Regions from separate parts of the Candidatus Pelagibacter sp. HIMB1746 genome, predicted to be linked through region 1. Evidence: riboswitches for the same ligand, from Rfam matches in the RefSeq annotation. Region 1 holds a riboswitch; the other holds the start of a gene.
The links. A riboswitch is a leader RNA that binds a small molecule or an ion and turns the genes downstream of it on or off. The one in region 1 is predicted to bind glycine.
Positions count from the first base shown of each region.

Region 2: linked by a shared signal. The riboswitch ahead of gcvT (glycine cleavage system aminomethyltransferase GcvT) and the one ahead of ACTTBM_RS06530 (malate synthase G) in region 1 are both predicted to bind glycine.

Region 1 covers NZ_JBNAJZ010000004.1:182,592-198,992, reverse strand. Annotated here, with positions in the region: rRNA gene ACTTBM_RS06590 (16S ribosomal RNA) at 1-471, opposite strand, end outside; gene ACTTBM_RS06585 (peptidoglycan DD-metalloendopeptidase family protein) at 809-2,101, shown strand; gene ACTTBM_RS06580 (DUF4167 domain-containing protein) at 2,098-2,538, opposite strand; gene prmC (peptide chain release factor N(5)-glutamine methyltransferase) at 2,550-3,392, opposite strand; gene prfA (peptide chain release factor 1) at 3,393-4,466, opposite strand; gene ispG (flavodoxin-dependent (E)-4-hydroxy-3-methylbut-2-enyl-diphosphate synthase) at 4,463-5,563, opposite strand; gene ACTTBM_RS06560 (aspartate kinase) at 5,568-6,779, opposite strand; gene ubiG (bifunctional 2-polyprenyl-6-hydroxyphenol methylase/3-demethylubiquinol 3-O-methyltransferase UbiG) at 6,856-7,578, shown strand; gene ACTTBM_RS06550 (DUF1178 family protein) at 7,575-8,003, opposite strand; gene argJ (bifunctional glutamate N-acetyltransferase/amino-acid acetyltransferase ArgJ) at 8,043-9,344, opposite strand; gene secA (preprotein translocase subunit SecA) at 9,410-11,944, shown strand; gene ACTTBM_RS06535 (acetyl-CoA carboxylase carboxyltransferase subunit alpha) at 11,948-13,042, opposite strand; glycine riboswitch at 13,147-13,234, shown strand; gene ACTTBM_RS06530 (malate synthase G) at 13,314-15,476, shown strand; gene recR (recombination mediator RecR) at 15,463-16,074, opposite strand; gene ACTTBM_RS06520 (YbaB/EbfC family nucleoid-associated protein) at 16,078-16,395, opposite strand; gene dnaX (DNA polymerase III subunit gamma/tau) at 16,388-16,401, opposite strand, start outside.
Region 2 covers NZ_JBNAJZ010000005.1:41,623-58,023, reverse strand. Annotated here, with positions in the region: gene ACTTBM_RS06970 (5-oxoprolinase subunit PxpA) at 1-666, opposite strand, end outside; gene ACTTBM_RS06965 (allophanate hydrolase subunit 1) at 695-1,372, shown strand; gene ACTTBM_RS06960 (biotin-dependent carboxyltransferase family protein) at 1,362-2,303, shown strand; gene ACTTBM_RS06955 (DMT family transporter) at 2,303-3,175, shown strand; glycine riboswitch at 3,208-3,296, shown strand; gene gcvT (glycine cleavage system aminomethyltransferase GcvT) at 3,375-4,475, shown strand; gene gcvH (glycine cleavage system protein GcvH) at 4,475-4,855, shown strand; gene gcvP (aminomethyl-transferring glycine dehydrogenase) at 4,855-7,725, shown strand; gene ACTTBM_RS06935 (NAD(P)/FAD-dependent oxidoreductase) at 7,732-8,970, shown strand; gene ACTTBM_RS06930 (DUF1365 domain-containing protein) at 8,963-9,727, shown strand; gene ACTTBM_RS06925 (class I SAM-dependent methyltransferase) at 9,727-10,905, shown strand; gene ACTTBM_RS06920 (DUF3833 domain-containing protein) at 10,916-11,455, shown strand; gene ACTTBM_RS06915 (SDR family NAD(P)-dependent oxidoreductase) at 11,456-12,214, opposite strand; gene ACTTBM_RS06910 (TspO/MBR family protein) at 12,236-12,703, shown strand; gene ACTTBM_RS06905 (NAD(P)/FAD-dependent oxidoreductase) at 12,706-13,809, shown strand; gene ACTTBM_RS06900 (protein adenylyltransferase SelO) at 13,810-15,255, opposite strand; gene fdhF (formate dehydrogenase subunit alpha) at 15,261-16,401, opposite strand, start outside.

The sequences.
Region 1 (16,401 bases):
CGGCTGCTGGCACGAAGTTAGCCGGACCTTCTTATTCGGGTACAGTCATTTTCTTCCCCGACGAAAGAGCTTTACAACCCAAAGGCCTTCTTCACTCACGCGGCATCGCTGCATCAGAGTTTCCTCCATTGTGCAAGATTCCCCACTGCTGCCTCCCGTAGGAGTTTGGGCCGTGTCTCAGTCCCAATGTGGCTGATCATCCTCTCAAATCAGCTATTGATCACAGTCTTGGTAGGCCATTACCCCACCAACAAACTAATCAAGTGCAGGCTCATCCAATGGTGCATAAAGCTTTCTCCGTAAAGACTTATCCGGTATTAGCACAAGTTTCCTCGTGTTATTCCAGGCCAAAGGGTAGATACCTACATGTTACTCACCCGTCTGCCACTAAGTATTGCTACTTCGTTCGACTTGCATGTGTTAGGCGTGCCGCCAGCGTACGTTCTGAGCCATGATCAAACTCTCAAGTTTAAAAACGGCGCACACTAGCTTCCATATAAATTCTAAGAATAAAACTTATATGTGATTGAAGTGTGTACGACAAATTTTTGGTAACCTTAACCGTCCACACTTCTCTTCTTAAATTTTAACTTTTAAAATAACTAATTGAGCAAAAAAGGCTCAATAATCCTCACTAATTTATTGTATTAACAATAATTTTACTGAGAAAGTTCAGTGCTTATAGGCTAAAAATAATGGAAATCAAGCATTTAAGAATAAATTTTTAAATAAAAACACCGCATTTTAAGGGCTTTTTTTTGATTTTTACCACTCTCTAAACTAATAATTGTGTTCACTTAAATATAAAATGTTTAAAATTCTATTGAGTAAGATTAAAAAAAACTTTGAGATTTTTGGCTTAGTTTGTTTAATTCTTCTTACTGCAATCTTCACAAGTTATTTTAATTCAACAAAAAAAGAGGATTTAAAAATTTATAATAGTTTTATTGATAACATTTATTTTAAAAAAACGCTTACGCACATAGTTGAAAATCTTGAACCAAAATACAAAAAAATAAAACATAAAATAAAATCTGGCGAAACATTTGATAAAATTTTAGAGAATTATCAAATACAAAAAAAAGAAATATCAGAAATAAAAAATGCTTTAAAAAAAAAAGTTAATCTTAATAAATTGAATACTAAACAAATTATTGAGTTCAGCTTAGATAAAACCAATAATCAAATTAATGAATTTACTTTTCAAATATCAAATAAAAAAAAAATATTTTTAATAAGAGATAATTCTAAAAATACTTTTAATGATGAAATTATATCAATTAAATTGGAAAAGAAAATAGTTTACAAAGAAAACTTAATTTTACAAAGTCTATATAAAGCTGCAACAGATGAAAAAATACCAGCAAATATAATAATTGAATTTGCTAGGATATATGGTTTTCAAGTCGACTTCCAAAGAGATATAAGAAAACAAGATAAGTTTCAAATAATGTATGAAGTTTTCCTAAATGATAAAAATAAAATCATTGAAACAGGAGAAATACTTTTCGCTAATTTAAAATTAAGTGGTCAAGATAATGGGCTTTATTATTTTGATAAAGAAGGAAGTCAAGGGCATTATGATAAAAATGGTAAGAGTGTTAAAAAAGCTTTAATGAAAACTCCAATTAATGGAGCAAGACTTTCATCTCCTTTTGGTATGAGAAAACATCCTATAGATGGATACAATAAAATGCATAGAGGTACCGATTTTGCTGCACCAACAGGAACACCTATAATGGCATCTGGTGACGGTGTTGTAAAAAAAGCTGGATGGTGTGGTGGAGGTGGTAACTGTGTAAAAATAAGACATAACTCAACTTATCAAACAGTGTATGCTCATATGTCAAAGTTTGCTCGTGGTATTAAAGCAGGAGTAAGAGTAAAACAGGGTCAAACAATAGGTTACGTTGGTTCTACCGGTAAGTCTACTGGACCTCATTTACATTACGAAGTGATTGTTAATGGGAAAAAAGTTAATTCTCAAAAGCTAAAACTTCCTTCTGGTAAAATTTTGAAGGGTAAGGAAAGAAAATTATTTGAAACTAATAAAATTAAACTGGATGTTCTTAAATCAGAAAAAATTATAGGTTTGAATTAATTAGCCTCTGCTGGTGTTTCAGTTTGAATATCTAAGTTAGAATTGTCTTTTAAATTTTTTTCGGAAACATCAATATTTTCTGATGGCTTATTTGTTTCTTTTTCATTTTCATCAGATTTCACTTCTAAATTTCTCTCTTTTTTGAAGCTTTCTCTTTCATTTAGTATTCTTGTAAAATGATCAGCATGCTGAAGGTAATTTTCAGAAAGAATTTTATCACCATTTGACAAAGCCTCTCTAGCTAAATCATTGTACTTTTCGATTAATTTTGGTGCATTGTGATTGTTTCTACCTGGAGACTTTCTTTTGAAATTATCACCATTAGAAAAATTTGAACTAAATTTCTGCCTGTCACCATTAGATTTAAAATTTCTATCGTTTCTTCTAAAATTATTTCTTCTATTGTTGTTATTACTGTTATTCCTAAATGTTACCATGATTTAAATAATTATATTTTTGTGCAAATTATGCATCGATCATTATAAGCAAGATCTTTTAGAGCACTATTTATATAAAAACCCTCTTTATTTAATAATTTAATTACTTTATTTTTTTGATCAAAACCAATCTCTAAAATAAATTTACCATTTTTTTTAATCAGTTCAGATGATTTTTTAATAACTTTTCTGATTTCTGATAAACCATCTAATCCACCATCTAGTGCTATTTTTGGTTCAAACTTAGCAACTCCTTTATCCAAATATTTTATAATATGTTTTTTAATATAAGGAGGATTAGAAACAATCAAATCATATTTGCCCAAACTAAATTTGTCAACATTAGATTTATATAATTTAAGTCTATTATGTACTTTTAGAGTAATTGCATTCATATAAGCTATTTTTAAACAATTTTTGCTTATATCTATTCCCGTTCCATAAAAATTTTTTCTCTCTTTTAATATAGACAAAAGTATACATCCAGATCCTATTCCAATATCTAAAATATTAAGTTTACTTTTATTTTTTGTTAAATTTAAAATATTTTCTACAATTAGCTCAGTATCAGGACGAGGTATTAGAGTATCTTCTGTTACAAAAAATTCTGAATTCCAAAATAACTTTTTATTTGTCAAATGCGATACCGGCTTACCTTTGGACCTTTCATTAATTAGTTTTTGAAACAAATTTAAATTTATTTCTTCTATTTTTTCTTGAGAATTAAGTATTAAGTATTTTTTATCCTTATTAATTGCTTTTGACATTAAAATTTCTGAGTCCAAATAAGGATTTAAAAAAAATTTATCTTTTAAAATTTGAGCACCTTGAGCTATTGCTGATTGAATATTCATTTATTTTAAATTACTTAAACTTTCTTCTTGTGCTTGCAGTGTAAGTGACTCGATCATTTCATCAAAAGCTTCACCTTCAAGAAATTCTTCTAATTTGTGCAAAGTTAAATTTATTCTGTGATCAGTAACTCTACCTTGTGGAAAATTATAAGTTCTAATTCTTTCTGATCTATCTCCAGTACCAATTTTAGTTTTTCTATCTTGTGATCTTTCTTGATCAATTCTTGATCTTTCAAGTTCATATAATCTTGCTCTTAAGATTTTCATTCCTTTTGCTTTATTTTTGTGCTGTGATTTTTCATCTTGTTGAGAAACTGATAAACCAGTGGGTATATGAGTTATTCTAACAGCGCTATCTGTTGTGTTAACTGATTGTCCACCTGGACCACCTGCTCGAAAAACGTCAATTCTTAAGTCAGAGTCGTTTATTTTTAAATCTACTTCTTCAGCTTCAGGTAAAACAGCAACTGTGGCTGCGGATGTATGCACTCTACCTTGTGTTTCGGTATCTGGAACTCTTTGAACTCTATGCACACCACTCTCATATTTTAATGTTGAATATATATTTGTACCTTTAATAGATGCAATTACCTCTTTTAAACCTCCAGCATCACTTCTTGAAATAGAAATAAGTTCTAATGACCATTTTTTTTTATGACTTACTTTTTCATACATTTTGAAAAGGTCTGAAGCAAATAAACTTGCTTCTAGTCCACCAGTTCCAGCCCTTATTTCTATTATTGCATTTTTTTTATCTGCTTCATCTTTTGGCAGTAAAAATAATTTTAATTTTTTTTCATTGATCTCATGTTGAGATTTCAAATCAACAAGTTCTAACTCAGCCATATTTTTTAATTCTTTATCTGATGAGTTGTCCTCTAATATTTTCTCTAATTCTTGTTTTTCATTTTCGAAAGATAAATATTTTTTAGCATTTAAAATTATTTCATTAACATCTGAATATTCTTTTGATTTTTCAGCAAATATTTTATTATCTAAACTTCCTGATGATAGATCTTTTTCTAGTGTAGAATGTTTTATAATTAATTCTTCAATAGTCTTTGTTGGTATCATTGTAAATTTTCTAATTCAGAGGCCTTTTTTTCAACCTCTGCTACGACTTTATTAACTATATCATTAGTTAATACTTTTTCACTTTGTACCCCAGATAAATAAAGCATGTTGTTACCTTTTCCACCTCCAGTTATTCCAATATCAGTTAAAGCAGCCTCACCAGGTCCGTTCACAACACAGCCAATTATAGATAGGGTAATTGGAGTTTTTATATGAGTTAATTTTTCCTCTAAAATTTTAACTGTATCAATTACTTGAAACGCTTGCCTTGCACAAGATGGGCAGGAAATTATTTTAACTCCTCTATTTCGTAATCCTAAAGATTTAAGGATTTCATTTCCAATCTTAACCTCTTTTACAGGATCATCTGACAAAGAAACTCTTATAGTGTCACCTATTCCGTCTAATAGCAATGAACCTAGTCCTATTGAAGACTTAACACTTCCTGATACAAAACTCCCAGCCTCAGTTATTCCAAGATGAAGAGGATAATCAGTAACATCTGAAAGATGCCTGTAAGCTGCAATCGACAAAAATACATCAGAGGACTTGACGCTTATCTTGAAATTAAAAAAATCTTGATCCTCTAATATTTTAATATTTCTTTTTGCACTCTCCACTAATGCCTCAGGGCATGGCTCTTTATACTTTTCTAGAATATCTTTTTCTAGAGAACCTGCATTAACTCCTATTCGAATTGAACAATCATTATTTTTTGCTGCACTTAAAACTTCATAGATTTTATTTTTATCACCAATATTTCCAGGATTTATTCTTAAACACTTTGCTCCATTTTCTGCAGCTTCTATAGCTCTTTTATAATGAAAATGAATGTCTGCAATTACAGGTATTTGAACATTTTTTGTAATTTCTTTTAAGGCTTTTGCAGAGTCCTCATCTGGACAGGAAACTCTTACAAGGTCAGCACCCTCTTCATGAATTTTATTTATTTGTTCTATAGTAGCTGAAATATCTGTAGTCAAAGTATTTGTCATTGATTGAACTGATATTGGACTGTCACCACCAACTTTAACATTACCAACGTTAATTACTTTAGTTTTTTTTCGATTTATATTTCTAAATGGTCTTACATTCATAAGTTTAATCTAGTTTAAATTCTTTATGAAGAGCAGCTATTGCTTTTTTTACATTTTTTGATGAAACTAATACTGAAATTTTAATTTCAGATGTTGATATAACTAAAATATTTATTTGTTTTGAAGCTAAAGCTTGAAACATCCTGTAAGTAATTCCAGGTGTAGTAATCATCCCAACTCCAATTATAGAAACTTTGGAAAGATTTTTATCAAAAGAAAGTTTTTTATAAGATATAGATTTATTTTGCTTAATTAATTTCTCAGTTTTTTTCAGATCATCAGATTTAATTGTAAAAGTTAAGTCAGTATCTTTTCCATTTTGAGAAATATTTTGTACAACCATATCAACGTTAATTAAATTTCTTGATAGTGGTCTAAAAACTGAAGCAGCAACACCAGGTCTATCTTTAACTCCTACAATTGTGATCTTAGCATCATTTTTAGTTGAAGATATCCCAGTAATTATTTGATCGCTAAACGCTTTTTTAGAGCCTGTTATTAATGTACCTGGTTTACTTACAAATGAAGACTTAACTTTAATATCAATATTATTTAGCTTTGCATCTTGAACCGATGTTGGTTGCATCACTTTTGATCCTAATGATGCCATTTCCAACATTTCGTCATAAAATATTTTTTTAATTTTCTTTGCTTTTTTATGTTGTCTTGGATCAGTTGTATAAACACCATCGACATCTGTATAAATAATACATTCATCAGCTTTAATAAATTTTGCTAACATTATTGCAGTTGCATCAGAACCGCTTCTTCCTATTGTGGTAATTCTATTTTCATTATTAATTCCTTGAAAGCCAGTAACAATTGGGATCCCACCTTGTTTCACATAATTATTTAATTCTTTTGTAATTATCTTATTTATTCTTGCTCCAGAATAAGGTCCATCAGTAATTATTGGTAATTGCCAAGAAACCCATGACCTAGATTTAAAACCATCATGAGTAAGTCTTCCAGCAATTAAAGCACATGAAACTTGTTCTCCAGTGGATACAAGTGCATCATATTCAGATCTGCTAAAATTATTACTAATTTGCTTCGATTTTTTTACGAGCTCATTGGTTACTCCACTCATTGCAGATGAAATCACCAAAACTCTATTTTTTTTCTTTTTATAAGCAGCTATAATTTTGCATACTTTTTTTATCCTATCGATACTACCAACAGAAGTTCCACCAAATTTTAGTACAACAGTTTTCATGATCAGTTGAATTAATATAATTTAATTATAAATTGATAAAGTACATCTTAATTGTTATGTCAACTAATTATATATTATGAACAGTATTAATAAAAAAGAAATAGAAAAATTTTCAAATATGGCGGCCGAATGGTGGGATCCAGAAGGAAAATTTAAACCTCTTCATAAATTTAATCCTATAAGAATAAAATATATTAAAGAAAATATAGTTAAGGAATTTCAACTTAAAAATAAAAAATATCCTCTTTCTGGAATAAATGTCCTTGATATTGGATGTGGAGGTGGATTGTTATCTGAGCCCATGTGTAGATTAGGAGCTAATGTTACAGCAATCGATGCTTCAAATAAAAATATTGCTATAGCAAACCTACATGCAAAAAAAAACAATCTTAAAATAAACTATATATGTTCATCGCCTGAAAAACTAAAAACTACAAAAAAATTTGATGTAATTTTGAACATGGAGATTGTTGAACATGTTGAGGATGTTGATTTTTTTTTAAAATCATGTGCTAACCTTTTAAAAAAAAATGGATTAATGTTTGTTGCAACTATAAATAAAACCTTAAAATCTTATATATTTGCAATTGTTGGTGCAGAATATGTTTTGAGATGGCTTCCTATTGGCACCCATGAATGGGAAAAGTTTGTTAAGCCTGAGGAATTAAAAAATATTCTAATCAAGAACAATCTAAATCTCAAAAAAATTGATGGAATGAATTTTAACATTCTAAAGGATGAATGGAATGTTTCAAAAGATTTATCAGTAAATTATATTGCTGAATTTAAGAAAAACTAATTTTCTTTTTCATCAACCCAAGGAATTAATTGTGTATCTATGCCCTCTTCTTTGAGCTCTTTAACGTCTTTCTGAGAGGCTTTACCATATATCCCTTTTGTAGGTTTTTTACTATTGTAATGAATAGATCTAGCTTCATATGCAAAATTATCTCCTACATACTTAAAATTATCTTTTATAAACTTTTGATAATTTTTAATTGTTTTTTTAATTTTTTTATACTTCTGAGTATCAAATTTTTCTTCATTTTTAGCTTTTCTACTTATTAGCTGGGGAGCCATTAATGTTTTTTCAACTTTTTCAGAATTACAGTTATGACAGATTAAAAGTTTTTTCTTTTTTAATTTTTCATATTCTGATGAAGAAGAGAACCAACTATCAAACTTTAATTCACAGTCTTTACACAAAAGTTTGTATTTTATCATATCATGGAATTAATTATCAAAATTTATATTTCAATATGTTCAACTTCTATAATCAGCATTAATCTCAATATAATTTTTTGTAAAATCCATAGTAAAAGCAGTAAAGCTTTTAGGACCAGTAAACAAATCTACATTGATGTCTATATTTTCACCTTTCATATATTCCGCTACTAATTTTTCATCGTAGTTCTTGTATAATTTTCCATCCTGAATTATTTGGTAATTTCCAAACTTCAAACCTAATTTATTTAAATTTATTTTTGGTCCTGCTTTTCCTATTGCCATCACTATTCGTCCCCAGTTTGGATCTTCTCCCGCAATAGCTGTTTTTACCAAAGCTGAATTTGCTATTGAGAAAGCAATTGTTTTTGCATCTTGTTCACTTTTGCTTTTATTAATATTTATAGTGACAAATTTTGATGCTCCTTCTCCATCAGAAACTACTCTCTTAGCTAAATTTAACAAAACATTGTTTAATGCTTTGTCGAATTTTTTTAGTTTTATATCATTAATACTTTTAATATTTAAATTGTTTGCTTTATTTGTTGCAAAAATACTAACCATGTCATTTGTGCTAGTGTCCCCATCACATGAGATAGCATTAAATGTATTTGTAATATTTTTTTTTAATAACTTACTTAAAATATCATTCGATAAGTTGGCATCTGTAAATATGTATGCCAAGGTGGTTCCCATGTTTGGAAATATCATACCCGAACCTTTGGCTACACCATAAATTTTTACCTCTTTATCTCCAATTTTACATTGTTCCATCGCAAGTTTTGGTTTTGTATCAGTGGTCATTATTCCTAAGGCTGCTTTCATCCAAAGAAATTTATTTTGTGTATAGTTAATTTTTTTAATCAAGTTTGGAATTTGATCTATAATCTTTTCACATGGAAAGGTTTCACCTATTGTACCTGTGCATCCAAAAATAATTTCTTTTGAAGTAATTTTTTTTGGATAATCTTCATCTTCAACTTGTTTTTTTGATAATTGCTCAGAAGTTAAATCAGCAATCTTTGCTAAACTTTCGTAACCTTGTTTACCTGTGAAAGCATTTGCATTTCTAGTATTTACAATAAGAGAATAAATTTTTTTTGATTTTTGATTTATATTCCATTTAATATTTTCTGAAATAATTTTTGATTGTGTATAGACAGAAGCATGATTTGCACCATCTCTAAAGTAAAACATTACTAAATCATCTCTTTTAGTTTTATATAAATCTGCACTTAGAGCTGAAATAGATAAGCCATCTATATGATCAAGGTCCTGGAAATCCATCATTCTGGTATTTTTTGATTTTGAGGTTAAAAAATTTGTTAAATTAATACCCATGATATTTAAAATAATTGTTTAATACATATATTAAACAATATATTTAAAGAATAAATCAAATAGTCATGTTTAACCCACTTAACCTAATTACAAAATTTATCAAATCTAGTAATCAAAAAGAACTAGATAGAATTGGAAAAATTGTAGAAAAAATAAATTCATACGAGGAACAATTCATAAAATTAAGTGATACAGACTTTCCAAAAAAAACAGTTGAATTTAAAAATCAATTAAAAAATGGAAAAAATTTAGACGAAATTCTACCTGAAGCATTTGCACTAGTAAGGGAAGCTGCAAAAAGAACAAGAAAAGAAAGACACTTTGATGTTCAACTTATTGGGGGAGTAGTTCTTCACGAAGGTAAAATTGCTGAAATGAGAACAGGTGAAGGAAAAACACTCACTATTGCTTTAGCGGCATATTTAAATGCACTTTCTGAAGATGGAGTTCATATAGTAACAGTGAATGATTACTTAGCAAAAAGAGATTCAATGGAAATGGGTCTCATATATAATTTTCTAGGTCTTACTTCTGGATTTATAAATAATGACCAAGATGATCTAGAAAGAAAGAAAAACTACAATTGTGACATTACTTATGCAACTAACAGTGAATTAGGATTTGATTATCTAAGAGATAACATGAAGTTTTCTCAAAAAGAGATGGTTCAAAGATCTCATGTATTTTCAATTGTAGATGAAATAGATTCATGTTTAATTGATGAAGCAAGAACTCCACTTGTAATTTCTGGAGCTGCAGAAGATAAAACTGCTCAATACTTAGCAATAGATAAACTTGTTAAAATTTTAAATAATAAAGATTTTGAAATAGATGAGAAAGAAAAAAGTATACTTTTAACAAACGAGGGTATTAATAATGTTGAAAAACTTTTTTCTAATGCTGGTATATTAAAAAATGATAATTTTTATGATCCAGAAAATCTTCATTTAGTTCACCATGTAAATCAAGCACTCCGTGCAAATCACTTATTTGAAAAAGGAAAGGATTACATAGTTAAAGACGGAGTTCTTAAAATTATAGATGAATTAACTGGTAGAATTCTAGAAGGAAGAAGATTTGGAGATGGACTTCATCAGGCTCTTGAAGCTAAAGAAAAAATTCAGATACAAAATGAAAATCAAACTTTAGCATCAATTACCTATCAAAATTATTTTAAACTATATAAAAAAATATCAGGTTGTACCGGTACTGCAGTCACAGAATCTGAAGAATTTTTTGAAATATATAATCTTTCAGTGGTTGTAATCCCAACAAATAAAGAAATGATCCGAAAGGACTATAATGATTTGATCTTTAGAACTGAAAAAGAAAAAAATGATGCAATAATTAATAAGATCATTGAAAAACATGAAATTGGTCAACCAATTTTGGTTTTCACATCTAGTATCAACAAATCTGAAGTTTATTCTAAATTATTAAATGAAAAAAATATTAAACACGTAGTTTTAAATGCAAAGAACCATGAAAATGAAGCTGAAATTATTGCAAATGCAGGAAAAGAAAAATCTTTGATAATTACAACCAGTATTTCTGGTAGAGGTGTTGACATCCAGCTTGGTGGAAAAAAAGGATCAATTCCTGATGATCAGTTAAAAATAGATAAAGAAAAAATTAAATCTCTAGGTGGTTTATTTGTAATTGGTACAGAAAGAATGGAGTCTAGAAGAGTGGACAATCAAGCAAGAGGAAGAGCTGGACGACAAGGAGATGAGGGTAGTTCTGTCTTTTATGTAAGTTTAGAAGATGATTTGATGAGAATTTTTGGCTCAGAATCTATGAATAATATGCTTGAAAAACTTGGTTTAAAAGATGGCGAAAGTATTGATCACCCTTGGATCAACAAAGCATTAGAAAGAGCTCAGCAGAAAGTTGAAGCCAGAAATTTTGATATCAGAAAAACACTTATCAAATTTGACAATGTTTTAAATGACCAAAGACATGTTGTGTTTTCTCAAAGAAAAAATGCAATGAATAGTGAAAATATTTTTGATTATTCCGATGAATTTTTAAAAGAAATATCAGAAGACTTGATAAAATTAAAAATTCAAAACCTATCTAATCCAAAAAGTAATGAATTTAACAATAAAGTTAGGCAAATTGTTGGGAAAAGTTTTAATGATGCCGAACTTGAAAGTTTGATTTCTGCAAAAGATAATGAACTGAAAGAGCAAATATCCTCAAAATTTAACGAGACACGTAATGAAAGAATTAAAGTTCTAAACGAGCAGCATGCAAAAGAAATTGAAAAAAGAATATTTTTGCAAACAATAGATTTGAATTGGAAATCACATATACAATATTTAGAACAACTTAGACAAGTGATTGGATTAAGATCTTACGGTCAAAGAGATCCTTTAGTTGAATATAAAAAAGAAGCTTTTGATTTATTTTCAAATTTATTAGAAAAACTAAAATTAGACTACGTTACAATTTTAATGAATTTAAAAGTTATAACAGAAGAAAGATCTTCCAATGAGGAAAGAGTAAATCCAAAACCACAAGCCAAAAAAATGGGAAGAAATGAACCTTGCTTCTGTGGATCGGGCAAGAAGTTTAAACATTGCCATGGAGCTTTGTAATTCTTAAAAAAGAAAAAATAAAGAAGCTAAAAATAATAAACCTACACCAATACCATATAATAATTTTTTTGATTTGAAAATGTTATCAAAATTATTTTTCTTAATGGTCAAATTACTTAAATCTTCTACATTGCTCATAAAACCATCATTTCTTCCAATTTTTAAAAATTTATTTTTTCTTTCATTCATTATATCTTCTGACGTCATTTCGTTGTATTGATCTAAATTTGTAGAAATAGATTTTCTAACGTTATCAAGCATCAGGTCTCTATCCCTGTGAGCACCACCTAAAGGTTCTGGGATTATTTCATCAATAACTTTTAATTTTAATAAATCTTTTGCGGAAAGCTTCATTGCTTTTGCCGCATCAAGCATTTTTTTTGGATCTCTCCATAATATAGTTGCACAGCCTTCAGGAGATATAACTGAATAAATAGCATTTTCTAGCATAATAACTTTGTTAGACGATGCTAATGCAATCGCACCACCTGATCCACCTTCACCTATAATTATTGCAATAGTTGGAACCTTAAGTTCCATACAGCATTCAATTGATTTTGCTATTGCCTCAGCTTGACCTCTTTCCTCTGCACCAACACCAGGATAAGCGCCTGGCGTGTCTATAAAAGAGATAATTGGAATTTTAAATTTATTTGCTAAATTCATTAAACGAATAGTTTTTCTATAACCCTCAGGTCGCATCATCCCAAAATTTCTTTGAATTCTGCTATCTAAATCTTCACCCTTTTCTTGACCGATAACTAAAACTGACTGACCATTAAATTTTGCAAAACCAGTAAGTACAGATTTATCTTCACCATAATAACGATCTCCAGATAGAGAAATAAAATCTTCGAATAAATTATCTATGAAAAATTTAGACTTTGGTCTGTCTTCATGTCTTGCAACCATGGTGGTTTGCCATGGATCTAGGTTTGAATATATATCATTTAATTTTTGATCTAACTCAACTTGTGTTTTTGAAATTTTTTGGGTATCCACTTCTGATAATCCCTCTTGATTGTAGGGATCTTTTAATTTTTCCAATTCTGTCTCTAAATCTTTAATCTCAGTTTCAAAATTAAGATAATTTTTCATAATAAGGTTATAGCGGATGGTTAATTCATAAAAAAGGCAATAAAATGATATTTAATTTAAAGTGTAATTGTTATTAATTGACTCTTTTTTAGAAGAGGATACATATTTTATTGTCGGGAGAGACTATTAAATTTAGCACCGAAGGAGCAACCACCCCGGAAACTCTCAGGTAAAAAGGACCGATAGTTGCATAACGCTCTGGAAAGAGAATTAATTCCGCCGAAGGAGCAAAACTCTCAGGCAAAAATACAGATGGGGTAATTTAGGTGATATGCAAGAAAAATATATAAATATTAAAACTTTAAAAGTATCTGAAAAACTTTCTCAATTTATTAGTGACGAGCTATTAAAAGAAACAGATCTATCTGTTGATAATTTTTGGTCAGGGTTCGAGAAAACAGTCAATGAATTAGCACCTAAAAATAAAGAATTAATTAAAGTTAGGGAAGACTTACAGAAACAGATAGACAATTGGCACATAAAAAATAAGGGAAATGAATTTAATTTTTCAGAATATAAAAAATTTTTAACAGAAATTGGTTATTTGAGAGAAGAAGGTGATGATTTTGAAATATCAACTCAAAATGTTGATGAGGAAATAACAAGTATTGCTGGGCCTCAACTTGTTGTACCAGTCATGAATGCGAGATACGCATTAAATGCAGCTAATGCTAGATGGATGAGCTTATACGATAGTCTGTATGGAACAGATGTAATTGAACAATCAGAAGATAGCGTATCTGAAAGATACGATCCGTTAAGAGGTGAGATGGTAATAAAATATGGAAGAGATTTTTTAGATAAATATTTTCCATTAGCAGGATTGAGTTGGCAAAAAATTACAAGTTTTGCGGTTAAGTATGGAAAATTTAAAGCTTTAAAAGGTGCTGATATTTATGATTTAGTAGATGAGAATAAGTTTATTGGTCATAGGGGTGAAGCCGACAACCCGTCTGCTATAATTTTAAAAAATAACAATTTACATATAGAAATTTTAAAAGACTCAAGAGCTTTTGCGGCTCAACAAGATCATGCTGGAATTAGTGACATAATTTTAGAATCTGCGGTATCAACAATATGCGATAACGAAGATAGTGTAGCCGCTGTAGATGCAGAAGATAAAATTGTTTGTTATAGAAATTGGCTAGGTCTGATGAAGGGTGATCTAAAATCAAAATTTGAAAAAGAAGGAAAATTATTTGAAAGAAAACTTAACCCTAACAGAAGCTATATTTCAAAAGATGGAAAAGGTTTAAAGCTTCATGGAAGAAGTTTGCTGCTAGTTAGAAATGTTGGTCACTTAATGACTAATCCATCAATAATTTTAAAAGATGGTAGTGAAGTCCCAGAAGGAATAATGGATGCGTTCATTACTACAGCCGCAGCTCTTCATGATATTAAGAAAAAAACCAATTCAAGAACCGGTTCTATTTATATCGTGAAACCAAAAATGCATGGACCAGATGAAACTGCATTTACTGATTTGCTTTTCTCAAAAGTTGAAGAAGTTTTAGGTTTGCCAAAATATACCTGCAAGATTGGAATAATGGATGAAGAAAGAAGAACCTCAGCTAATTTAAAAGAGTGCATTAGATCGTTAAAAAATAGAGTTTTTTTTATAAATACAGGATTTCTAGACAGAACTGGTGATGAAATGCACACCTCTATGGAAGCTGGTCCAATGATTAAAAAAGGTGACATGAAAACTTCAAAATGGATTACAGCATATGAAAACAATAATGTTGATATTGGTTTAAAATGTGGATTTTCTGGAAAAGCTCAAATTGGAAAAGGAATGTGGGCAATGCCTGATAAAATGAAAGATATGATGGAGCAAAAAACTGGACATTTAAAAGCAGGTGCAAACTGTGCATGGGTTCCATCTCCAACTGCTGCAGCTTTACATTCGCTACATTATCATGAAATAAATATTTTTGATGAACAACAAAAAATTAAAAATAGAGAACAAGCAAAACTTGATGATCTTTTAACAATACCTACAGCTGATAGACCAAATTGGTCTGTAGATGAAATTAATAAAGAAATTTCTAACTCAGCTCAAACTTTATTAGGTTATGTGGTCAGATGGATCGATCAAGGAGTTGGGTGCTCCAAAGTACCGGATATAAATAACGTAGGTTTGATGGAAGATAGAGCCACACTTAGAATTTCATCTCAACATATTGCAAATTGGATACATCATGGAATTACAACAAAAATTCAAGTTGTAGAAATTCTTAAAGACATGGCTAAAATTGTAGATGATCAAAATAAAAACGACTCTAATTACGTAAGAATGAGTGATAACTTTGAAAATTCAATAGCATTTCAAACTGCTTGTGATTTGGTATTTAAAGGAAAAGAACAACCATCTGGTTATACTGAACCTTTACTGCATTTAAATAGACTTAGTAAAAAGTCTAATCTGAATTAGAAACTAAGTTAGACCGATTTTTAAAAGCAGAAAATAAAGTCCCGTCGTCTAAAGTTTCAATTTCACCACCCACAGGTAACCCCTGTGCAAGTTTTGTAATTTTTACATTAGAATTTTTTAAGCTATCTTGAATGTAGTAAGCAGTAGTTTGACCTTCCACAGTTGCACTTGTGGCTAATATTACTTCTTCAATTTTATCTCGATTAACTCTCTCAACCAGTGAATTTACAAGTAAATCTTCTTTTCTTTGACCTACTGATGAAATGGTACCTCCCAGAATATGAAAATATCCCTGATAGATATTTGAATTTTCAATCGACCATTGATCAGCAATGTCTTCTACAACACAAATCTTTGAATATTTATTTTTTGTATTTTCACAATTTATACATCCAGTTGAAATTGACTTAAGTGAACCACAAGAATTACATCTAGTTACATTTTTATAAAGTTGAGCCAATGTATTTGCCATTGGTTTTACTAATTCATCACGGTTATTAATAAGTTTTAAAACAATCCTTTTGGCAGATTTTGGCCCCAAACCTGGAAGCTTTGAAATTAATTTTATTAATTCCTCAATCTCGTTAATATTTTGCATCTACTATAGTGGCCACTTAAAACCAGGTATTCCAAATCCGCCTGTAGCTTTTGATATCTCTTCTGATGTTTTCGACTTTAATTGTGATTTGGCGTTATTATGCGCAGCTACAATTAAATCTTCTATTATTGATTTGTCTTCTTTCATTATTTCATCTGATAGTTTAATTGATTGCATTTCACCTTCTCCATCCAAGACTATTTTTGCTGAATTTGAGCCAGAAACACCTTCTACTCTAATTTCCTTAATTTTTTGCTGACTCTCTTTCATTTTTGCTTCAAGTTCTTTTGCTTTGTCTAATATTTTATTAAAATCAGTCATTATCTT
Region 2 (16,401 bases), on a different contig from region 1:
TATGCACACAGAGTCGATTTCACAAGGTATTTGCTTTCCACTGTGACAATTCAGTGCCTGATTTTTTACCATGCTCAATACATGTTTTTTAGCTTCTTCAGGATCAGTAATTAATGCGTGTGGTTTTTTTCTTGAAACTAAATTTCCATCATCTTCATAGGTTCTATCTGCAAAAATTTCACAGGCAATTTTCATATCTAATTTTTTAGCTGCTTGCTCCATTTTAGAGCCAGTAGGAACTAAATAGATTAAATCCTTACTTATTTCATTGATCGCTTTCGCTAAAGTTGTTGCCAGCTCAATATCCTCACACGCCATATTATTTAATGCTCCATGTGGTTTAATATGAGTAACATTTTCTCCATGATCTTGAGCAATCTTTTGTAAAATTTCATATTGGTCGATAATTAATTTTCTAACTTCTTCAGGTGCAAGGTTCATTCTTTGTCTTCCAAAATTTTCTGGGTCATTGAATGATGGATGAGCACCAATGCTAACACCGTTTTTTTTTGATATTTGAACCACTTGGTTCATAGATTCTTCATCACCAGCATGAAATCCACATGCAACATTAGCAGAATTTACTATATCGAGTAAATCTGGATCATATTTATTTGAATGGTGTTTTGATTTTTCACCTAAATCACAATTTATATTAATTTCCATAGTTCTAATTGTTGAAGTATAACATGCCATGATAAAAAATATATCAAATCTTGGTGACGCAGCTGTTTATTGCGATTTTGGTGTAGAGGTAAATAAATCAGTTAACTCTGAAGTAATAAAATATTTTAAAGCTTTAAAAAAAGAGAATGTTCAAAGTATAAATAATCTTACTCCTTCTTATAATAAATTAATAGTTTCTTACGACCTTAGAAAAACAAACTTTAAAGAAGTTAAAAAATTGATTGAAAATTTAAATGTTAATGAAACTCAAGACAACAATAGCACTAAAATAGAAATTCCAGTTTGTTGTGATGATCAATTTTCTCTTGATATAAAAAGATTAGAAGAAAAATTAAATATTAATCGAGATAAAATTTTAGAAAATTTTTTTAGTAAGGAATATTTTTGTTATATGACTGGATTTATTGCCGGTATGCCTTTTTTAGGTGATTTGGATGAAAATATGAGAGTACCAAGATTAGAAACACCAAGAGTAAAAGTCCCCAAAGGATCAGTTGCTTTAACTGAACAATTTGCAAATATTTATACATTTGAAAGCCCTGGTGGATGGAACATACTTGGTAATACACCTGTAGATGTTTTTGATAATTCAAAAGAATTAGAACCAAATTTAATAAATCCTGGCGATATTGTAGTTTTTAAACAAATAAGTCTTGAAAAATATAATAGCTATAATGATAAATAATTTCGAAATTATAAGAGCTGGAGTAAACACAACCTTTCAAGACCAAGGAAGAAATAATTTATATCATATAGGAATTCCATTTAGTGGAGCAATGGATAATAGAAATTATAGTTTAGCTAACAAGCTGGTAGGTAATAAATTAAATTCACCAGTGATAGAATTTGCATACCAAGGACCACATTTAAAATATTCTGGAGATAAAATTAATATAGTAGTCACTGGTGATATTGTTTTTAAAATTATTAAAAATGGCACAGAAATTGATGGTAATTGTTATGAGAGTTATCAAATCGAAAGTGGAGATGAAATCAATCTTATCTCTACAAATAAATCAGTTTATGGCTATTTAGCAGTTGGTGGAGAATTAGATTTAAAATTTCAATGGAATAGTTGTTCGATAAATACCAAGGCAAATATTGGATCAAATAATGGAAAAAAATTAGAGAACGGTCAAAAAATAAATATCCTAAATATTAATTCAGACCAAAGTAAAAAAAAAACTAATTATATAAACTCTAAAGTTGAAAATATTAGAGTAATAAAAGGACCAAACTTTGATTATTTTTCTGATGAAGGAAAAAAGATATTTTTTGAAAAAGAATTTTCTGTATCAAAACTTTCAGATAGAATGGGAATGAGATTAGAAGGTCCAAAAATTGAAAATATTGTAAATACCAATATTAAATCAGAAGGTTTGTTAAAAGGAGTCATCCAAGTACCAGCAGATGGAAACCCAATTATTATGCTTTCAGACCATGGTACTATTGGAGGATATCCAAAAATTGGTGTGGTAGCCAGCGTTGATTATGATCGATTAGTACAAATATCACCTGGCTCAAAGATTAAATTTAAAGAGATAAATTTATCTGATGCTGAAACTTTATTTAAATTGTATGAGATGGATACTCAGAACTTACTCAATCAAATATAATGAATATTATTAGAAAACTTCCAGGGCCTTTTTTAATTTTCTTAGGTGCGTGCAGTCTCAGTTTTGGAGGTTTGATCGTTAAGTCATTTGAAGGAGCAACTCTTTGGCAAATATTATTTTGGAGAACAGTATTTTTCTTAATTGTTATTAGCTTGTACTTAGCTTTAACTTATAAAAAACAAGTATTTAGATCCTTTTATAATTTAGGATTTCCTGGCTTCTTTGGTGGATTTATTTTATCACTTGGTTTTAGTGGTTATGTATTTGCGATGTATAATACAACAGTTGCTAATGCTAATTTTATTATTCAAACACAAACAATCTTCCTAGCAATATTTGGTTATTTTTTTTTAAAAGAAAAAATTTCAGCAATCACTCTTACTTCAATAATTCTTGCAATCTCAGGAATACTTTTAATGGTTGGAAGTTCTTTATCTCCAGGTCAAATGTCTGGAAATATTGCAGCTTTCATAATGCCAATATCATTTGCTACTTTAATTTTAGTTGTAAGAAAATATCCAACTGTTGATATGGTTCCTGCTCAATTTGTTGCAGGTGTTTTTGCGTTGTTAATAGGTTTCCTAATGTCAGAAAAAATAATGATATCTCCTAATGATATTTTTTTAGGATTTTTAGCTGGGTTTTTACAATTAGGATTAGGTTTTATCTTTATTACTATCGGAGCTCAACGAACACCATCAGCAATGGTTGGAATCATAATGTTAACAGAAGCTGTACTAGGTCCTTTATGGGCGTGGTTATTTATAAATGAACAACCACCTTTCATTGTTATAATTGGAGGATCAATAGTTATTTTTGCAGTTTTACTTCAATTTTACAATTTATATACCTCAGAAAAAAAAGCGATCTAATAACATTTGACATTAAACCGTATTTATTAGAATATTTGTTAACGGGAGAGATCACAAACTTTGTGACACCGAAGGAGCAACCGCCCAGGAAACTCTCAGGTAAAAGGACCGTATGTTATTAACTCTGGAAAGAGATTGAGTTCTCGCCGAAGGAGCAAAACTCTCAGGCAAAAATACAGATGGGTACGACAGAGTTAGTATGGGAAAAAAAACATCATTAAATAAACTTCATAAAAATAATCATGCTAAATTTGTAGAATTTGCAGGATATGAAATGCCCATACAATACAGCAAAGGGATTGTTGAAGAACACAAATTTACAAGATCAAATGCAGGTATTTTTGATGTGTCTCATATGGGTCAATTATTTATTAATGGTGGAGAGGACTTAACTGCTGATCTTGAAAAAATTTTTCCACTTGATTTAAAAAATTTGAAACAAAACTGTTCTAAATATAGTTTTTTAATGAACGATAGTGCTGGAATTCATGATGATTTGATAATCACTAAAATTGAAAAAGGATATTTAATTATTTTAAACGCAGCATGCAAAGATAATGATTTTAAAATTTTGTCAAATTTACTGAAAAACAAATATGAAATGGTTCTTGATGATCAACGATCATTAATTGCAATTCAAGGTCCAAAGTCAGTTGAGATTTTAAATGACATAATAGAAGGTGTTGAAAAACTTAATTTTATGACAGGGAACTGGTTTGATTATAAAAATCAAAAAGCTTTTGTTACAAGGTCTGGTTATACTGGAGAGGATGGTTTTGAAGTGTCTATTAATAACGATTTAGCTGAAGGATTTACTCAGAATTTGATGGAAAAAGGAGCACAACTTATAGGACTTGGGGCAAGAGATACCTTGAGATTAGAGGCTGGATTGTGCTTATATGGACATGAACTTGATACAGAAAAAACACCAATTGAAGCAAACTTAAAGTGGGCAATTTCTAAAGAAAGAATTTCAAATGGTGGATTTATTGGTTCTGATAAAATTATGAAAGAAATACAAGAGGGTACCTCTAAAATTAGAATTGGGATTAAGCCAGAAGGAAGATTGATTGCAAGAGAAAAAACTAAAATATTTGATGAGTCAGAAAAACTTATTGGTGAGGTTACAAGCGGAACTTTTGGCCCAAGTGTAAATGGTCCAATAGCAATGGGCTACATTGATAAAGAGTTTTCTAAAGTTGATACAAAAATTTTACTAGAAGTAAGAGGAAAAAAACATCCTGCAAGTGTTTGTGGGTTACCATTTTATAAAAAAAGTTACGTGAAAGGAGTAAACTAATGAGTGAAGTTAAATTTTCAAAAGAACACGAGTGGATTACAGTAGAGGGTGATGTTGCCACCATTGGAATTACAAAACATGCAACAGAAATGTTAGGAGATATTGTTTTTGCTGAGTTACCTGAAAAAGGTTCAAGTGTTGAAAAAGATGGTACAGCAGGAGTGGTTGAGTCAACTAAAGCTGCAAGTGATGTTTATACTCCAGTAAGTGGTGAAGTAGTAGATACCAACCAAGCCATAGTAGATGATCCTGCTAAGATTAACGAAGACCCTGAGGGATCAGCTTGGTTTTTTAAACTTAAATTAAAAGATAGTTCAGAAATGGACAGCTTAATGAACAAAGAAGAATATGATAAATTTGCAAAGGAGAGTGCTAGCTAATGTTACATAACTCACAAAAAGACTTTTTAAAAAGACACATTGGGCCTTCAGAAGAAGATCAAAATAAAATGCTGAAGGAGCTAAATTATAATTCATTAGACGATTTAATAAAAAGTACAGTTCCAGAAAAGATACAATTGAAAGATGGATTAAATATAGGAGAGTCTAATTCCGAGTATGAAGCATTAAGAAAACTGAAGGCGATTTCAAAAAAAAATCAAATTTATTCAAATTTTATTGGTATGGGTTACTATGGAACTTACACTCCATATGTAATTTTAAGAAATATTCTAGAAAATCCAGGTTGGTACACTTCTTATACTCCTTATCAGCCTGAAGTAGCACAAGGAAGATTAGAAATGCTTCTAAACTTTCAACAAATGATTGTTGATTTCACTGGCATGGATATTGCAAACGCATCTTTGCTTGATGAAGGAACAGCAGCTGCAGAAGCTATGGGATTAAGTCATAGGTTAAATAAAAAGGATAGTAATTTAGTTTTTGTTTCAGAAAATTGTCATCCACAAACAATTGATGTAATTCAAACAAGAGCAGAACCAATGGGATTAAAAGTACTTGTTGGTAACGAAGATAAAGTATTAGATCAACTTAAAGAGGATTTAGTTTGTGGAATTCTTCAATATCCTGGAACTTTAGGAGACATCAAAGATCCAAGTGAAGCTATTAGTAAAATCCATAAAAAAAATGGAAAAGCAGTATTAGTTTCTGATTTATTGGCTTTAGCACTACTAAAAACACCAAGAGAATTAGGTGCTGATATTGCAGTTGGGAGCTCACAAAGGTTTGGAATACCAATGGGTTATGGCGGACCTCATGCAGCTTTCTTTGCAACTAAAGATGAATTTAAAAGATCTATGCCAGGAAGAATTATTGGTGTCTCAGTAGATAGACATGGAAATAAAGCTTACAGATTATCACTTCAAACAAGAGAACAGCATATTAGAAGAGACAAAGCTACAAGTAACATTTGTACTGCTCAAGCATTGTTAGCAATTGTTTCTGCTGCCTATGCTATTTACCACGGTCCAGATGGAATAAAAACTATTGCAGAAAGAGTTTCTCAATTAGCTAAAAATTTTGCAGATAAATTAAAACAATCTGGATATGAAATTTATTCAGATCATTTCTTTGATACAGTTACAATTGTAACAAAAGATAAAACTGATCAAATCTATAAAAATGCTTTAGATCAAAAAGTAAACATTAGAAGAGTAAATTCTGAAATGTTGGCTGTTTCTTTTGATGAAAAGAAAAATGTTTATAGAGTAAATCAATTGTTGAAAATTTTTAATGCAGCCGAGTCTATTAAAAAAGAAGATCCAACAGTAAGTTTACCTAATTTACCAAAAAATTTATTAAGAACTTCAAAATATTTAGAACATCCTGTTTTTAATTCATATCATTCAGAAACAGAGATGCTTAGATATTTAAAAAAATTAGAAGATAAAGATATAGCTCTTAACAGAACTATGATTGCACTTGGTTCATGTACTATGAAATTAAATGCTACTGCAGAAATGATTCCTATTTCATGGAGAGAGTTAGCTGAGCCTCATCCGTTTGTACCAGTAGAGCAGATGGAAGGTTATAGAGCATTATTCACTGATCTTAAAAATTGGTTAAGATCAATTACTGGTTTTTCTGGAGTTTCACTTCAACCAAATGCAGGTGCTCAAGGAGAATATGCAGGCTTAATGGTAATTAGAAAATATCATTTAGATAGAGGCGAAGAAAATAGAAATATATGTTTAATTCCAAGCTCAGCACATGGAACAAATCCTGCTAGTGCACAAATGGTTGGAATGAAAGTTGTAGTTGTTGATTGTGACAAAGAAGGAAATGTTGATTTTGAAGATTTGAAGAAAAAAGCAGAAGCACATTCTGAAAATCTTGGAGCATTAATGGTTACATATCCGTCTACCCACGGTGTATTTGAAGAAAAAATTACAGACATTTGCGAACTGATACATAAACATGGTGGTCAAGTTTATATGGATGGTGCAAATTTAAATGCACTTGTTGGAATAGCAAGACCTGGAAATTTTGGTCCAGATGTTTGTCATATAAACTTACACAAAACATTCTGTATTCCACATGGTGGTGGAGGACCAGGAATGGGACCAATTGCATGTAAAAGACATTTGCAAGTTTATTTACCTAATCATCCAGTTGTTAAAGATTGTGGACCCGCTACAGGAATAGGAGCAGTTTCAGCTGCACCTTGGGGAAGCTCAAGTATTTTATCAATTTCTTGGATGTATATTAAAATGATGGGTTCTGAAGGTTTAAAACTAGCTACTCAAGTTGCGATATTAAACGCAAATTATATAGCCCATAGACTTAAAGATCATTTTCCAATTTTGTACAAAGGCTCAAATGGAAATGTTGCTCATGAATGTATTATTGATATTAGATCAATTAAGAGTGAGACAGGTATTACTGAGGAAGATATTGCTAAAAGATTGATCGATTATGGTTTCCATGCACCTACAATGTCTTGGCCAGTTGCAGGAACTATGATGATAGAGCCAACAGAGAGCGAGAGCTTATCTGAGCTTGATAGATTTTGTGATACATTAATTAACATCAAATCTGAAATAGATAAGATCAATGCTGGTGAGTTTGATAAAGTAGACAATCCTATTAAGAACGCTCCTCATACAGATATAGAACTTGCATCAGACGAATGGGATCATAAATACACAAGAGAGCAAGCTGCTTATCCTGCTAAGTTCTTGAAAACAAATAAATTTTGGCCACCAGTTGCAAGAGTGGACAATGTTTATGGAGATAAGAATATCTTTTGTACTTGTCCAAGTATGGATGAGTTTAAAGAAGACGCGGCATAATCATTAATGAAAATTGCCGTAGTTGGTTCTGGTATATCAGGCTTAAGTGCTGCATATTATTTATCAAAAAAACATCATGTAGATCTTTTTGAGAAAGAAGATCATTTTGGTGGTCATTCTCATACAATAGATTTAATTTTTGATGAAAAGAAAGTATCTGTAGATATTGGTTTTATTGTATTTAATTTTCAAACCTATCCAAATTTAATTAATTTCTTTAAAGAAAATGATGTTCAGATTGAAAAAAGTGACATGTCATTTTCTGTATCAGTAGAAAATACAAACTTTGAATATTGTGGAAAAGGTTTAAATGGAATTTTTTCCAATAGATCTAATTTGTTTAAACCTAATTTTTTAAAAATGTTTTTTGATATCATTAAATTTTATAAAAATAGTGATAAAATAAATGTTAGAGATCAAAAACTAACTTTAGGTGAATATTTAGAAAATAACAAACTATCAAAAATGTTTATTGATTACCATATCATACCAATGGTATCTGCAATCTGGTCTATGCCACCTTATGAAGCTAGCAAGATGCCAATAACATTCTTTTTAAAATTTTTTCAAAATCATGGGCTCTTTAAATTAAAAAATAGACCTCAGTGGTATACCGTAACTAATAGAAGTAGAACTTATGTGAATAAAATAATTTCAAAGATAAGTGGTGAATACTATAAAAATTATAAAATTAAAAAAATTATAAGAAAATCAAAAGGGTTAGATTTATATTATGGCGGTGAAAGTGAATTTTTTGATTACGATAAAGTAGTAATAGCAGCTCACGCTGATGAAGCTTTAAAGTTGATTGATAATCCTAGTAATGAAGAGACAAAAATTTTATCTAATTTTAGTTACAAGGAAAATATTGCATATATTCATACAGACAAAAGAGTGATGCCAAAAAATAAAAAGGCATGGTCCTCATGGAATTCATCAATCAATGACAAAGATTTAGAAAAAAATTCTATTACTTATTGGTTAAACCTTTTACAAAACCTTAAATGCGATCAGGATATTTTTTTAACTCTTAATCCTTATTTTGAAATTGATGAGAGTAAAATACTTAAAATAGTTAAATTTACTCATCCTTATTATGATCAACAAGCATTAGATGCTCAATCAGAGCTATCTAGTTTACAAAATAAAAAAGATTTACTTTTTTGTGGGAGTTATTTTGGTTACGGTTTTCATGAAGATGGAATAAAATCATCGATTGAAATGCTAAAATACCTAAATGACTAACTCATGCATATATAACGGAAAAGTAATCCATAAACGTTTCAAACCTAAAGAGCACTATTTTAAGTATAGTGTTTTCTCACTTTTAATTGATTTATCTGAGTTAAGAAAAATAGATCAAGAAATAAGCTTCTTCTCATTGAATAAGTTCAATTTAATTAGTTTTCATGAAAAGGATCATGGTGAACGTGACGGATCTTCTCTTGAAGAGTGGGTAAAGAAAAATTTAGAACAAAATAAAATAGAGACTGTAGATATTAAAATTAAGCTTCTCTGTTATCCAAGGATTTTTGGATATGTGTTTAATCCTCTAAGTATCTTTTTTGTTTATAACCAAAATGATAAATTAATATCTATATTATATGAGGTGAAAAATACATTTGGTGAGCAACATACTTATGTTTTTAGAGTAGATAGTGAAAATAAATTAATTCAGAATAATTGTTCTAAAAAATTTCATGTTTCACCTTTTATAGAAATGAATTGTAAGTATTTCTTTAGAATTCTTAATCCTGATGAAAAACTTTCTGTAATCATTGATCAATACGATAAAGAAGGAAAAATTTTATTTGCATCTCAAGATGGAAAAAGAACAAACTTAAATAGCAGTCAATTATTAAAATCATATTTAAAACATCCTCTAATGACCATTAAAATAATATCAGCAATCCATTTTGAGGCCTTTAAATTATGGATGAAAGGAATTAAGATTATTAAAAAAAAAATAAAAATAAGAAACAATTTAACGGTTGAAAATTAATGTTATTAAATAGAGCTGCAGATAAATTGGTTTTTAAATTTTTATGTAAAATTAAAAATGGATACCTTGAAATAACTACCTATGAAGGTGAGATATTAAAGTTTGGTAACCCTGATCAATCTTTAAAGGCAAATATTAAGATAAAAAATCCAAATTTTAATTATAATTTAATTAGAGGTGGAAGCATTGGTTTTGCTGAAAGTTATATGAGAGGTGAATTTGAAACTGATAATCTTTCAGATCTAATTGAGTTAACAGCTAGAAATATTCAAGTGATATATAAATTCTCAGGTTTGCTTGATCTGCCTGTAATCAATTTCATAAAAAATAAAATAATCAAAAACACAAAAAGTCGAAGTAAGGAAAATATTGCAAAACATTATGATCTTGGAAATGATTTCTTTTCATTGTGGCTAGATGATACTTTAACTTATTCAAGTGCAATCTTTGATGATAGTTCAAAAAATTTAAGTGTAGCGCAAAATAATAAATACCAAAAATTAATTGATCTAATCAAACCTAGTTCTGGTGACAAAGTTTTAGAAATTGGTTGTGGTTGGGGTGGCTTTGCAGAATATTTAGGAAAGAAATACGATGTGAAACTAGACTGTATTACTATTTCAAAAAAACAATTCGAATACGCAAAAGAAAGAATTCATAAGTGTGGTCTAAATGAAAAAGTAAATATTGAAATTAAAGATTACCGAGATCTTCAAGGAAAATATAATTCCATCGCTTCAATTGAAATGATCGAAGCAGTTGGGCAAAATTATTTAGAGAGTTATTTTAAAACAATAAAAGATAATTTATCGAATGGTGGGAAGGCTGCAATTCAAGCAATAACCATTGATGATAGTTTGTTTGATAGATACAAAAATAAACAGGATTTTATTCAAAAATACATTTTCCCAGGAGGATTTCTTCCTAACAAAAATAGTATTAATAGATATGTTTCAGATAATGGCTTAACAATTAATTCTTACATTTCATATGCAGATCACTATGCAGAAACGTTAGCTATTTGGAGGGAAGAGTTTTTGAGAAAATGGGATCAAATTAAAAATCAAGGATTTGATCTCACATTTAAAAGAATGTGGGAATTTTACCTATCTTATTGTGAAGCTGGATTTAAATCTAAAAATATTGATTTGATTCAATTTTCAATGCAGAATAAATAACACCAATAATATGAAAACAATTAAATCAATTTCGTTGATAATTCTGGCTTTCTTAATTACAAGTTGCTCAAATAATAGTGTCATGAAACCAGAAGATTTTAAAAATAAAGAACCTAGGTTAATTATTGAAGAATACCTTACAGGAAACGTTAAAGCTTGGGGTGTTTTGCAAAATCGATCAGGAAAAGTTACAAGACAATTCTCAGCCGATTTAGACGGAACATGGGATGGCAAACAACTAATTTTAAAAGAAAAATTTAATTGGGACGATGGTGAGGTTCAAGACCGAGAGTGGACAATTACTAAAATAGATGAACATAATTATGAAGGTACAGCAGGGGACGTTGTTGGAAAAGCAATAGGATATTCTTACGGTCCTGCATTTAAATTTGAGTATGTTTTGTTAGTTCCAGTTAAAGGAAAAGAATTAAAAATTACTTTTGATGATTGGATCTTTAAACAAGATGAAAGAGTTGCAATCAACAGAGCTACAATGACTAAGTTTGGATTTAAAGTAGCAGAGCTAACGGTTGTATTCGTTAAAGATTAATTATTTCTTTTGATGCTTAGTCATCTTTCCTACTAATTTAAAATAAAGTTTACTTGGAAGAAAACTAAAGAACTTTAAAGTTAAAGTAAGCGCTTTTGGAAAATGTATTTCAAAAACATTCTTATTAATTAAGCCATCATAGATTTGATCAGCAGCAAATTCAGGTGTTTTCAAAAATGGCATTTTAAAATCGTTTTTATCAGTCATAGGTGTTTTAATAAAACCAGGAGAAACTAAACAAACTCGAACATTGTACCTTTTAAAATCAAAATATAAACTTTCTGCTAAATTATTTAGTGCAGATTTTGATGGTCCATAACCAGTTGAATTAGGCAATCCTCTATAACCAGCAATAGATGAAACTATAGTGATTATACCACTTTTTCTTTCTCTATAATATTGTTCCACTGCTTTAATGGAGTTCACTGTTCCAAAAAAATTTACTTTAAAAACATCTTCCATTTGCTCAACATCGATTTCTTTTTCTTTTTTTGGATTCCATGTACCAGTTGAAAAAAAACATATATCAATATTTTCAAACTTATTTTTAATCTGGTTGAAAACTTCTGTACATTTTGTTTTATCAGTAACATCTAAGGGAAATGATGAAATATTTTCATAATTTTTTGAAAGTTCATCTAAAAGTTCAACTCTTCTTGCGGATACAGCAACATTCCAACCTTTGTTTGCAAATTTAATTGCTAAAGCTTTACCAATCCCTGTACTACCACCAGTTATCCAAATAGTTTTTTTGCTCATTTTTTGTTATGTATAAACATTATGTTAAAAAATAAAATTGTAACATTTATATTATTTCTTATCATTACATTTTCAGCTTCATTAATTGGAGGATTAGCTACAGTTACTTTCAAGGAGCCTTGGTATTCTTTGTTAAATAAACCTGTTTTTAATCCACCAGACTGGGTGTTTGGTCCGGTATGGACAATTTTATATTTATTGATGACTATTTCTATTTGGATGTATTGGCACTCCAAAAATAAAGAGATGAATACAGTTTATATTTATTTTATTCATTTAGTTTTCAATGCAACTTGGAGTATAGTTTTCTTTGTATTTCACAACATGGTTTTAGCTTTAATAGTATTAGTTGTGTTAATTGCATTTATTATCAATCTAATCATAAGATTTAGACGCGTCACAATGATAAGCTCGTATTTAATGATTCCATATTTACTTTGGTGTTGCTTTGCTCTAATTTTGAATACAAGTTTGATAATATTGAATTAATTATGGATGATGTTGTTGTAGTTGGTGGTGGAATAATTGGAGCAGCAACAGCTTATTTTCTCTCAAAAGAAGGGAGAAAAGTAAAAGTTATTGAAAGAGATCCAACTTACAAAACAGCTTCATTTCCTTTGTCTTTAGGAGGTTTTAGAAGACAATTTTTTCAAAAAGAAAATATCTTACTTGGTAAATTTGCAAGAGAATTTATTTTTCAAATACCAGAATTGTTAAAAACTGAAAAAAATCCTAATCCAACAGCAAGTATGGTAACCAATGGTTACCTTTTAATGTTTGGTCCTGAACATGCTGAAGAACAATATAAAGCTTTAGAAAATCATAAAGAATGTGATGCAGGTACAAAAAATATTAAAGGATCAGAGTTATCAAAATTATTTCCATATATAAATGATGAAGGTGTTGAGACCGCTACTTACACAGACAATCAAAGTGAGGGTTGGATTGATCCTTTTATGTTTCATAGTGCACTGAAAAGTAAGGCAATAGAACTTGGGGCAGAATTTATTAAAGGAGAGGTTAAAAGTCTTTCAGAGATAAATGCAAAAACAATTGTTTCCGCAGCTGGTTGTTGGACTAAAGAATTATTAGAGGACATTCCTGTTGAGCCTCAAAAACACACAGTGTTCAGAGTAAAATGCCCAACATACATAAAAGAAATGCCTTTAACTGGTGATTTAACTACGGGTGTTTATTGGAGACCAGAGGGTGGAGAATATTTAGCGGGATCACCATTGTCAGTATTTGGTGCAGATGATTTAGAGCCAGCATGGAATGATTTTGAAGAATTAGTTTGGCCAGCACTAGCAAAAAGAATACCAGCTTTTGAAGAATTAAAATTAACTGGAGGATGGGCAGGTTATTATGATTGTAACAGATTAGATAATAATGCTGTTGTTGGAAAACATCCTAAATACGATAATGTTTATATGGCCACTGGTTTTACTGGAAGAGGATTAATGCAAGCTCCAGGTATTGGAAGAGCGTTAACTGAATTGATCACAACTGGTTCATACCAAACAATTGATATAAGTGATTTTGCTGTTGAAAGAGTATTGGGCAAAACTGCAAGAAGAGAACCTTACGTTTTATAATTAAGTTCCACAAAAAGTTTGATATTTTTCATTACCTATTGGTGTAGGTTTTTGAAATTCAATAATATTTTCTTGATCAGAATAAGGATTACTTAAAACTTTTAAAAGTTTATTCATTGTTTCAAGATTTCCTTTGCCTGCATCAGCTAGAGCATCCTCTACTTTTTGATTTCTTGGTATAACTATAGGATTAGTTTTTTTCATCAGTTCTAAGTATTTGTCAGATGAATTATTTAGTTTTAATCTTTTCTCCCATTCATTAGTCCAATTTTTAAAATCATCATTTTTATAAACTTCATTATCAACCTCAACACCCATTAAATGACAGAAGGTATTTGTATAATCTGCATTATTATTTTTCATCCAATCTAAAAGTTTATTAATTAATGTTAGATCATTTTTATCTTCACCAAATAAACCAAGTTTATCTCTCATCATATTTAACCATTTTTCTTCATAAATATTTTGAAAATTATCAATTAACTCTGTTGCAATTTTAATTGCTGTATCTTCATCTTTATCAATAAGTGGTATCAGACATTCTGCAAATCTTGCTAAATTCCATTTTGTAATTGGTGGTTGATTTGAAAAAGCATATCTTCCAAATTTATCTATAGAGCTAAAAACAGTTTTTGGATCATACTGATCCATGAATGCACATGGACCATAATCAATTGTTTCACCAGAAATAGCCATGTTATCGGTGTTCATTACTCCATGAATAAATCCAACCCTCATCCAATTAATGACTAACTGACATTGTTTTTCCATTACAAGACTTAATAAATCTAAAGCTTTGTTTTTAGAGGACTTAACTTCTGGATAGTGTCTATCAATTGTGTAATCAACCAATGTATTAAGATCTTCTAGATTTTGAGTGGCTGCGATATATTGAAAAGTGCCAACTCTAATATGGCTGGACGCGACTCTTGTTAAAATTGCTCCATTCAACAAATTTTCTCTAACAACTTTTTCCCCAGTTTTAACAACTGCAAGACTTCTTGTTGTTGGAATATTTAAAGCGTTAATTGCTTCACTAATTATATATTCTCTCAGCATTGGACCTAAAGCTGCTCTTCCATCACCACCCCTAGAAAAAGAAGTTCTCCCTGAACCTTTAAATTGTATATCGAAACGTTGATTTTTATTATCTATATGCTCTCCTAGTAGAATTGCTCTTCCATCTCCAAGCATTGTGAAATGACCAAACTGATGACCAGCATATGCTTGTGCAATTGTATTAGTTTCATCAGGCAAACTATTTCCTGAAAATATTTCAGCTAATTTTTTTTTATCTATTCCTGAAAAGTTTAAATTTAAATTTTTAGCAAGTTCTTCATTTAAAATAACAAGCTCAGGCTCGTGAACTGGAGTAGGTTTGATGTCTTCTTTAAATGTTTTTGATAGTTTTGAATATGAATTATCAAAATGCCAACCGATGGTCATTTTAATTAACTAACTTCAGCTTGATGTTCTTTTGGCTTAACTTCTGTTTTAAATTGATTAGAAATTTTTTGAACTTCAACAGATGAAACTTTGTATTCAGCACACATTGTTTCTTCATCTTTTCCATGACCAGTAACCATATTGACCATATGTTCTGGGAAGTGGAATGTTGTAAATACAATTCCTTCTTTAACTTTGTCTGTTACTTCAACTTTTAAAGCAACTTCTCCTCTTCCAGAATATAATCTTCCAATATCACCTGTATTTAAATCTCTATGAGCTGCATCTTTTGGATGAATTAGTAATACATCCTCATCAACAATGTTTATATTTTTTGTTCTTCTTGTCATTGTTGCTGCATTGTAGTGTTGTAAAACTCTACTTGTAGTTAAAATTAATGGATAATCTTTTTGATTAGCTTCTATCTCACTAGATTCTTTCCAATCAAAGTTTTTCAATCTTCCTTTTCCAAGTTTAAATGTTTCTGTGTGTAGAATTTGTGTATCTGTTCCATCTTCTTTTACAGGCCATTGTAATCCTAATTTACCAAGTCTCTCTCTAGTAACACCTTTAAAGAATGGTACCACATCAGCAATCTCTGCTAATACTTGATCTGCATCATAAGATGGTTGATCAAAACCTAATTTTTGCATCATCTCAGTTACAATTAGTCCATCTGGTTTTGTACCTGGTAATGGAGGAACTGCTCTGTTAACTCTTTGAATTCTTCTTTCAGTATTTGTAAAAGTTCCATCTTTTTCTAGGAAAGTAGTTCCTGGTAAAACGACAGTTGCAAGTTTTGCAGTTTCACTCATAAATATTTCTTGAACCACTAATAGCTCTAATGAGTTCATTGCTTCAATAACATGTGCACTATTTGGATCTGTTTGAACTATATCTTCACCAATAATCCATAAACCTTTTAGTTCTTTACTGATTGCAGCCTCAAACATTTGAGGGATTTTTAAACCTGGTTTAGTAGGGTGAGTTACACCATATTTTTCAGTATAAAATTTTTGATTGTTTTCATCCGCTACTTCAAAATAACCTGCACCTTGGTGAGGCTGACATCCCATATCCGCAGCACCTTGTACATTATTTTGGCCTCTAAGTGGATTTACACCAACACCTTTTCTTCCAATATTT